2 regions of the Thalassobaculum salexigens DSM 19539 genome follow, and region 1 is predicted to be linked to the other one. Evidence: riboswitches for the same ligand, from Rfam matches in the RefSeq annotation. Region 1 holds a riboswitch; the other holds the start of a gene.
What was found. Region 1 has a riboswitch for cobalamin ahead of G578_RS0102415 (ribonucleoside-diphosphate reductase subunit alpha). Riboswitches for the same ligand answer to the same signal wherever they lie in the genome.
Positions count from the first base shown of each region.

Region 2: another riboswitch for cobalamin. It lies ahead of G578_RS0100065 (TonB-dependent receptor domain-containing protein); the one in region 1 lies ahead of G578_RS0102415 (ribonucleoside-diphosphate reductase subunit alpha).

Region 1 covers NZ_AUIR01000012.1:522,724-526,334, reverse strand. Annotated here, with positions in the region: gene G578_RS0102420 (ribonucleotide-diphosphate reductase subunit beta) at 1-484, opposite strand, end outside; gene G578_RS0102415 (ribonucleoside-diphosphate reductase subunit alpha) at 475-2,427, opposite strand; cobalamin riboswitch at 2,519-2,720, opposite strand; gene G578_RS28925 (2Fe-2S iron-sulfur cluster-binding protein) at 2,733-2,891, shown strand; gene G578_RS0102405 (NAD(P)-dependent oxidoreductase) at 3,023-3,611, opposite strand, start outside.
Region 2 covers NZ_AUIR01000012.1:9,108-12,718, forward strand. Annotated here, with positions in the region: gene G578_RS0100065 (TonB-dependent receptor domain-containing protein) at 1-1,552, opposite strand, end outside; cobalamin riboswitch at 1,675-1,884, opposite strand; gene G578_RS0100070 (L,D-transpeptidase family protein) at 1,992-3,554, shown strand.

The DNA.
Region 1 (3,611 bases):
AGGTGTGCATGTAGTCGGCCTTGGAGCGCATGGCGTCGTAGTCGCGGAACGCCTCGAACTCCGCCTTCGGCATGCCCAACGTGGTCAGCAGCAGGGCATAGGCGTCGATATGGACGGTCTCCATGTTGGTGAAGGCGGCCATCATCATCTGGATTTCCAGGGGCTGGAAAATCGGGATGTAGCGCTTGAGGTAGTTGTCGCCGACCTCCACGTCCGACTGGGTGAAGAAGCGGAAGATCTGGGTCAGCAGGGCCCGCTCCGCCTCGCTCACCCGCGGCGAGGCCCAGTCCTTGAGGTCGCCGCCCAGCGGCACTTCCTCGCCCATCCAATGGGTCTGCTGCTGGCGCTTCCAGAACTCGTAGGCCCAGCCGTAGCGGCTGACGTCGTAGGTGCCGGTCGAATCCAGCAGGCCGACCCGGCCGGTGCCGATCAGCTCGCGCGGGTCGAGATGGACCAGGGAGGTCGCAGCGGGGTTCACTGACATGACAGGCACTCCTCGTAATCGGTCGGCTCGACGGTGAAGGCCTGGCGCTCCACGGCTTCGAGCTGTCCGGCGAACCCGGCCCGGCTGACCGATTTGGAGCGGCAGTAATACAGGCTCTTGATGCCCCGCTCCCAGGCGGTCCAGTGCAGCATGTGCAGGTCCCACTTGTGGATGTCGGCCGGCAGGAACAGGTTGAGCGACTGGCTCTGGCAGATGAACGGCGCGCGGTCCGCGGCGAAATCGATCAGCCAGCGCGGATCGATCTCGAAGGCCGTGCGGAACATCGACTTCTCGTCTTCCGTCAGGCAGTCGAGATGCTGCACCGAGCCCTCATGCTCCAGGATGCTCTCCCAGGTCTCCGACGTGTCAGCACCCTTGGCCGCCAGCAGCTTCTTGAGGTGCGGGTTGCGCACGGTGAAGGCGCCGGACAGGGTCTTGTGGGTGTAGATGTTGGCCGGGATCGGCTCGATGCAGGCGCTGGTACCGCCGCAGATGATGCTGATCGAGGCGGTTGGGGCGATCGCCAGCTTATGGCTGAACCGGCTCTGCATGCCGCGCTCGGCGGCGTCGGGGCAGGGGCCGCGCTCCTCGGCCAGGGTCACGGAGGCGGCATCGGCCTCGCGCCGGATCTTCTTGAAGATCCGCATGTTCCAGGACTTCGCCAGCGCGCTCTCGAACGGGATGCCCTGAGCCTGCAGGAAGGAGTGGAAGCCCATCACGCCCAGACCGACCGAGCGCTCGCGCATGGCCGAGTAGCGCGCCCGGGACATGCCGTCCGGGGCGTTCTCGATGAAGCTGGTCAGCACGTTGTCGAGCATCCGCAGCACGTCCTCGACGAAGCCCGGCTCCTCGTTCCACTGCTCCCAGGTCTCGATGTTCAGCGAGGACAGGCAACACACGGCGGTGCGCTCCTCGCCCAAATGATCCGCACCGGTCGGCAGAGTGATCTCGCTGCAGAGATTGGACGTCGAAACTTTCAGCCCCAGCTCGCGCTGATGCTTGGGCAGGTTGTTGTTCACGCTGTCGATGTAGAGCAGGTACGGCTCGCCGGTCTGCAGGCGGGTTTCCAGGATGCGCTGCCAAAGCTGGCGGGCGTCCACCTGGCGCATGACCGCGCCGTCCTTCGGGCTCTTCAGGTCGAACATCGCGCCGTCGCGCACCGCCTCCATGAAGGCGTCGGTGACGTTGATGCCGTGATGCAGGTTGAGGCCCTTGCGGTTGAAGTCTCCGCTGGCCTTGCGGATCTCCAGGAACTCCTCGATCTCCGGGTGGTGGATGTCGAGATAGACCGCCGCCGAGCCGCGCCGCAGGGAGCCCTGGCTGATCGCCAGGGTCAGGCCGTCCATGACGTGGATGAAGGGGATGATGCCCGAGGTCTCGCCGGTGCCCTTCACCGCTTCGCCGATCGAGCGCACCTTGCCCCAATAGGTGCCGATGCCGCCGCCGTTCGCCGCCAGCCAGACATTCTCGTTCCAGGTGTTCACGATGCCGTCGAGGGAATCCGGCACGGTGTTCAGGAAGCAGGAGATCGGCAGGCCGCGGGTGGTGCCGCCGTTGCTCAGGATCGGGGTCGCCGGCATGAACCACAGGCGGGACATGGCGTCGTACAGCCGCTGGGCGTGGTCGATGTCGTCGGCATAGGCGCAGGAGACCCGGGCGAACATTGCCTGGAAGTCCTCGCCCGGCATCAGATAGCGGTCGCGCAGGGTGGCCTTGCCGAACTCGGTCAGCAGCGAATCACGACCCCGGTCGAGCACCAGATCGTCGGGGGTGGGCGCCTTCGCCAGCGGACGCGGCAGGGGCGCGCGCTGCGGCTCCGGCCGGGCCGGTGTCACCGCAGCCGCCGGAGCCGTGGGCCGGGCGGTCGCCGGCGCCCTCGGCGCGGCGGGAGCGGGCGAGAAATTGCCAGTTTCGTCAAAGTCGTAGGCCAGCTGCGTAGACATGGACACCCCTCGTGTCGGTGGAGGGGGAGTCGGGAGGGCCTGCGGGAACGGGCAACAGCCCAGCAAGCGCCTTCCGGATCACCCCGCCCGGGACGGATATGCGCGCACGGCAGGTCTCCTGGCTCGCGGGTCCGGACGACTGTCTGGCCTTCCCAGCGTCCCATGGACACCAGTGACCCCTCATCGACAGCCGCTAGCCGCTTACAGTTGCGGGGGCAGCTCCGGTCTTGCACCGGAATTCCCTCTTAGCCCTAGATATTGGTTATCCAGGGACCGTGAACGCTGCATTTAGTAACGATTGCGCCATGGCGTCAATGCTTTCCTGCGGTACCTGCACGGTCCATGTGACGTCCGGCCAGACCCACATGGTCCATAACGGCGGCATCCGCGAGGACGAGGTGGAGGAGGGCCATGTGCTCGCCTGCTGCACCCAGCCCATCGGAACGATCGAAGTCGAGGTCTGAGGGGGGCCACTCACTCCTCTTCCCTCACTCCCCGGATTTAGTCCGGGGCCCACGCGTGAGGCCGCACGGTCCTCCGTCAGATCACGCGGAACAGTAACTAAGTCCGGGGAGTGTAGAGAAGGGCGAGGGAACTAGCTCTTCGTCCCGTCCCGCACGATCTCCACGATCCGAGACAGATCCTGATCGGCCCGCCCCTGGAACTTGCCATGCAGCATGACCAGCCGGGCCGCCTGACACACCCACATGGGCACGCCCAGCGACTCGCCCTGCTCGATGGCGAGGTTCACGTCCTTCATCAGGATCTCGACCGTCGCGCCGAAATCGAAGCTGCCCGGGACGATGTTGTTGGGGAACACGTTGGTGGTGGCGAAGTTCTTGCCGGTGCCGTTGTTCAGCACCTGCAGCATGGTCTCCGGCGCGATGCCGCCCTTCTCGGCCATGGTCATGGCCTCGGACGTCGCGACAAGGCCGACCGCGAACAGGATGTTGTTGGTCAGCTTCATGGTCTGGGCCGCGCCGGGTGTGTCGCCCGCCACCACGACCGTGGGCCCCCAGGCGCGGAACACCGGGTCGAGCCGGGCCACCGTCTCCGGATCGCCGGACACCATGACGGCGAGGGTGCCGGCGGCGGCACCGGCCGGTCCGCCGCTGATCGGCGCGTCGATCACCGTCACGCCGCGCTCGGCGCAGAGCCGTTCGACCTCGGCGACGAAGGGCCCG
Region 2 (3,611 bases), 510 kb from region 1:
CCTCGCCCGAGGCGGTCAGCTCCAGGCCGGTGATCCGCGCCTTGTCGACATTGGCCGGAGCGAAGATCGAGCTGTCATAGGCGATCAGGTCGTCGATCTCGGTGTGGAACAGGTTCGCCCCCAACTCGAAGCCGCCGACCTTGGCCGCCAGGCCGATCTCGGCGCTCTCCGAGCGCTCCGGCTCCAGGTCCTCGTTGCCGAAGCCCGGATAATACAGATCGTTGAAGGACGGCGCCTTGAACGCGGTGCCATAGGAGGCCGTCGCCCGCAGGTTGTCGGTGATCCGGTAGCCATAGGCGGCACCGCCGGTCAGATGACCGCCGAACTGCTCGTTCTCGTCCACCCGGCCGCTGAGCTGGACGGTGTGGCGGCCGAACTCGGCCCGGTGCTGGGCGAACACGCCCGTATTGTCGCGGCTGTCCTCCACATAGTCGGTCGAGCCACCGACCAGATCGCGCTGGAAGTCGGCGCCGAGCGTCGTCACCTGATCTTCCAGAAGATAGAGATCATTCTGCAAAGACAGTGAGTTGCGCTCTGTTTCAAACGTCGATTCGTATGTTCCATCGAGGAAGTTATCGGCGTCGTCCACGGTGTGGCCGGCGGCGACGGTCACATCCCAGAAGTCGGTCGGCGAGGCCAGGGCACGCAGACCGAGCACATAATTCACCGCCTCGGATTCGTTGGAGGTCGAGCCGTCGTACTCGTTCTCACTCGTCGCATAAAGACCGGTCGCTTCCATCTTGATACCATTAGAGAAAGCGTAGTCGAGCGCGCCAGTTACCGAGCTCCGCTCGAAGCCGTCCTTGTCCGGCTGGTTGGCGAAGCAGCCGCCGCCTGGAACGGTCGTGCCGTTGCCGCAGGAGTTGATGCCGTCGGTGCGGATGTAGTTGGTGCTGGCCGAAAAGCCGATACCGGAGGCCCGGCCGGAGAAGCCGGCGGTCCCTTCCATCGTATCGTTGCTGCCATAGCCGACGCTGGCATGGGCGCGGGTCGTCTCGGTCGGCTTGCGGGTGAAGATCTGGATGATGCCGCCCAGCGCCTCGGAGCCGTAGAGGTGGGAGCGCGGGCCGCGCACGACCTCGATCCGTTCCACGTCGTCGATCGACAGGCTCTCGAAATTGAAGGTGCCGAGCGTCGCCGAGCCGACCTTCACGCCGTTGATCAGCACCAGCACGTGGTCGCTCTCGGCACCGCGCAGGAAGACCGAGGTCGCCTTGCCCACCCCGCCGTTGTTGGTCAGGGTCAGGCCCGGTACCCGGCGCAGGGCATCCGGCACGGAGCGGATCTGGCGGCGCTCGATCTCCTCGCGGGTGATCACACTGACCGGCGCCAGGGTCTCGTCGGCGGTCTCCGCGATGCGCGAGGCGGTGACGATCACCTCGTCCGACGTGCTCACGGCGGCCCGCTCGCCGGCCGCCACCTGCTGGGCCCCGACCTGTTGGCCCCCAATCTGCTGGGCCTGCCCCGGGAGCGCCCCGGCGGCCATCAGAGCGGCGACCAGCGCTGCTCCTGTCAGGGATCGGCCCGTGATCAGGCGGTTCTCGAAAGTCATTCCATCCTCCTCGTCCGACGCACACCCGCGCGGCGTTGCAAAGCGACATCGACGGAAGGGATGGAAGGGGACGGCCCGGGACACGGGTCCACGGCCGAACCCGATCATCGCGCCCCGCGATATCGAGGTTTCACGCCGTGGCCGGTCTCCGGACTCGCGAGGGCGGACCCGGGGGTCCAGATCCTGCCGCGCCTTCCCATGCCATGGCGGCACAGTGGCGTTCTGCGACGGATCAACCTCGCCTACCGTTGCGGGGGCAGTGCCGGAGTCTGACCGGCTTCCCGTTTCATCCCGACCCTGTCTCGTGGGTCGGGACACCACATGCGATTGACGGCCGGACGCTACGGTCGAGGGGTCGGCCTGTCAATCTTCGCTTTAACGTCATAGGGTTCCGTTGAACCATCGACCCTTCAGACAACCGGAACGCGGGAGCCTTCGAATGACCGGCCCGACCCCAGTCCGTGCCATCCTCGCCGCCGCGCTGGCCCTTCTGATTTCGCTGACGGCGCCGGCGCTCGCCCAGAGTTCGGATCCAACGCCGGACTCGACGGCTGACTTCGCGCCGGACGCGGTCGTTGCAGCGTTCCTCGCCACACGGACGGACGGGTATGCCTGGGTCGAGGAGAATGAGGTCCCGACGCTCAACGCCAAGGGTGCCGCCGTCGTCCGGGTCCTGGAACGGGCCGAGCGCCAGGGTCTGCGTCCAGCCGATTACACGCTTCCCGCCGCCGACTCGCCGGAGAGCCTGGACCAGGCGGTCAGCCGGACGCTGCTGCGTTATCTGACCGACCTGCAGGCCGGCCGGGTGGCACCGAAGAAGGTCGATCCGGAGCTGTTCGTGTTCCCGCGCGACGTCGACGGGCTGGCGCTGCTGGACGCGGTGCATGCCGCGCCCGAAACCGCCAAGGCGATGGCCGATCTGGCGCCGGGCAATCCGATCTACCGCCGCCTGCGCCGGCTGCTGCTGGACTACCGCGCGCTGGCCCGCTCCGGCGGCTGGCACCCGGTGCCGGAGGGTCCGACCCTGAAACCGGGCATGACCGATCCCCGGGTTTCCGAAGTGCGGCGCCGCCTCTCCTCCACCGCCGACCTGACGCCGGCCTCCGGAGCGACGGACCTCTACGACCCGGCCCTGGAAAGCGCCGTGCGCCAGTTCCAGCGCCGCCACGGGCTGGATGCCGACGGCGCCATCGGCGCCAAGACGGTGGCGGCGATGAACGTGCCGGTGCGGGACCGCATCCGTCAGATCGTGCTCAACATGGAACGGTTCCGCTGGATGCCGGACGAATTCGGCGACGACCATGTGTTCGTCAATATGGCCGGATTCGAGCTCGACTATGTGGTCGGCGGGGTGACCCGGCTGGCCATGCGGGTGATCGTCGGCCGCCCCTACCGGGAGACGCCGATCTTCAGCGACACGATCCGCTACCTGGAGTTCAACCCGACCTGGAGCGTGCCGGCGAAGATCGCGGCCCAGGACCTGCTGCCGAAGATCAAGAAGGATCCGTCCTACCTGACCGCTGGCGGCTACGAGCTCTATGCGGGCTACCAGGACGGCGCGCCGCGGGTCGACCCGGCCAGCGTCGACTGGGCCGCCATCCCCAAGGGCCGGTTCCCCTACCGACTGCGCCAGGCGCCGGGCGAGAAGAACGCCCTGGGTCAGGTGAAGTTCATGTTCCCCAACCAGTTCGACGTCTATCTGCACGACACCCCGGCGCGCGAACTGTTCGCCAAGTCGGTCCGCAACTTCAGCTCGGGCTGCATCCGCCTGCAGAAGCCGATCACCCTGGCCGAGGTGATGCTGGCCGCCGACGGCCAGGACTCAACACAGGTCCGAAAGATCCTCGACGGCAAGAAGACCACCCGGGTCAACCTGAAGACCCCCGTGCCGGTGCACCTGACCTATCTGACCGCCTGGATCGGCGAGGGCGGCACCGTGGAGTTCCGCGACGACATCTATGGCCGCGACTCCCTGCTGGCGAACGCGCTGGGATTGATCTGACGGCGACGAAAACGCTTGCGCGCCGGCGCGAACCGAAGGAAAGAGGTTTTCTCGCGC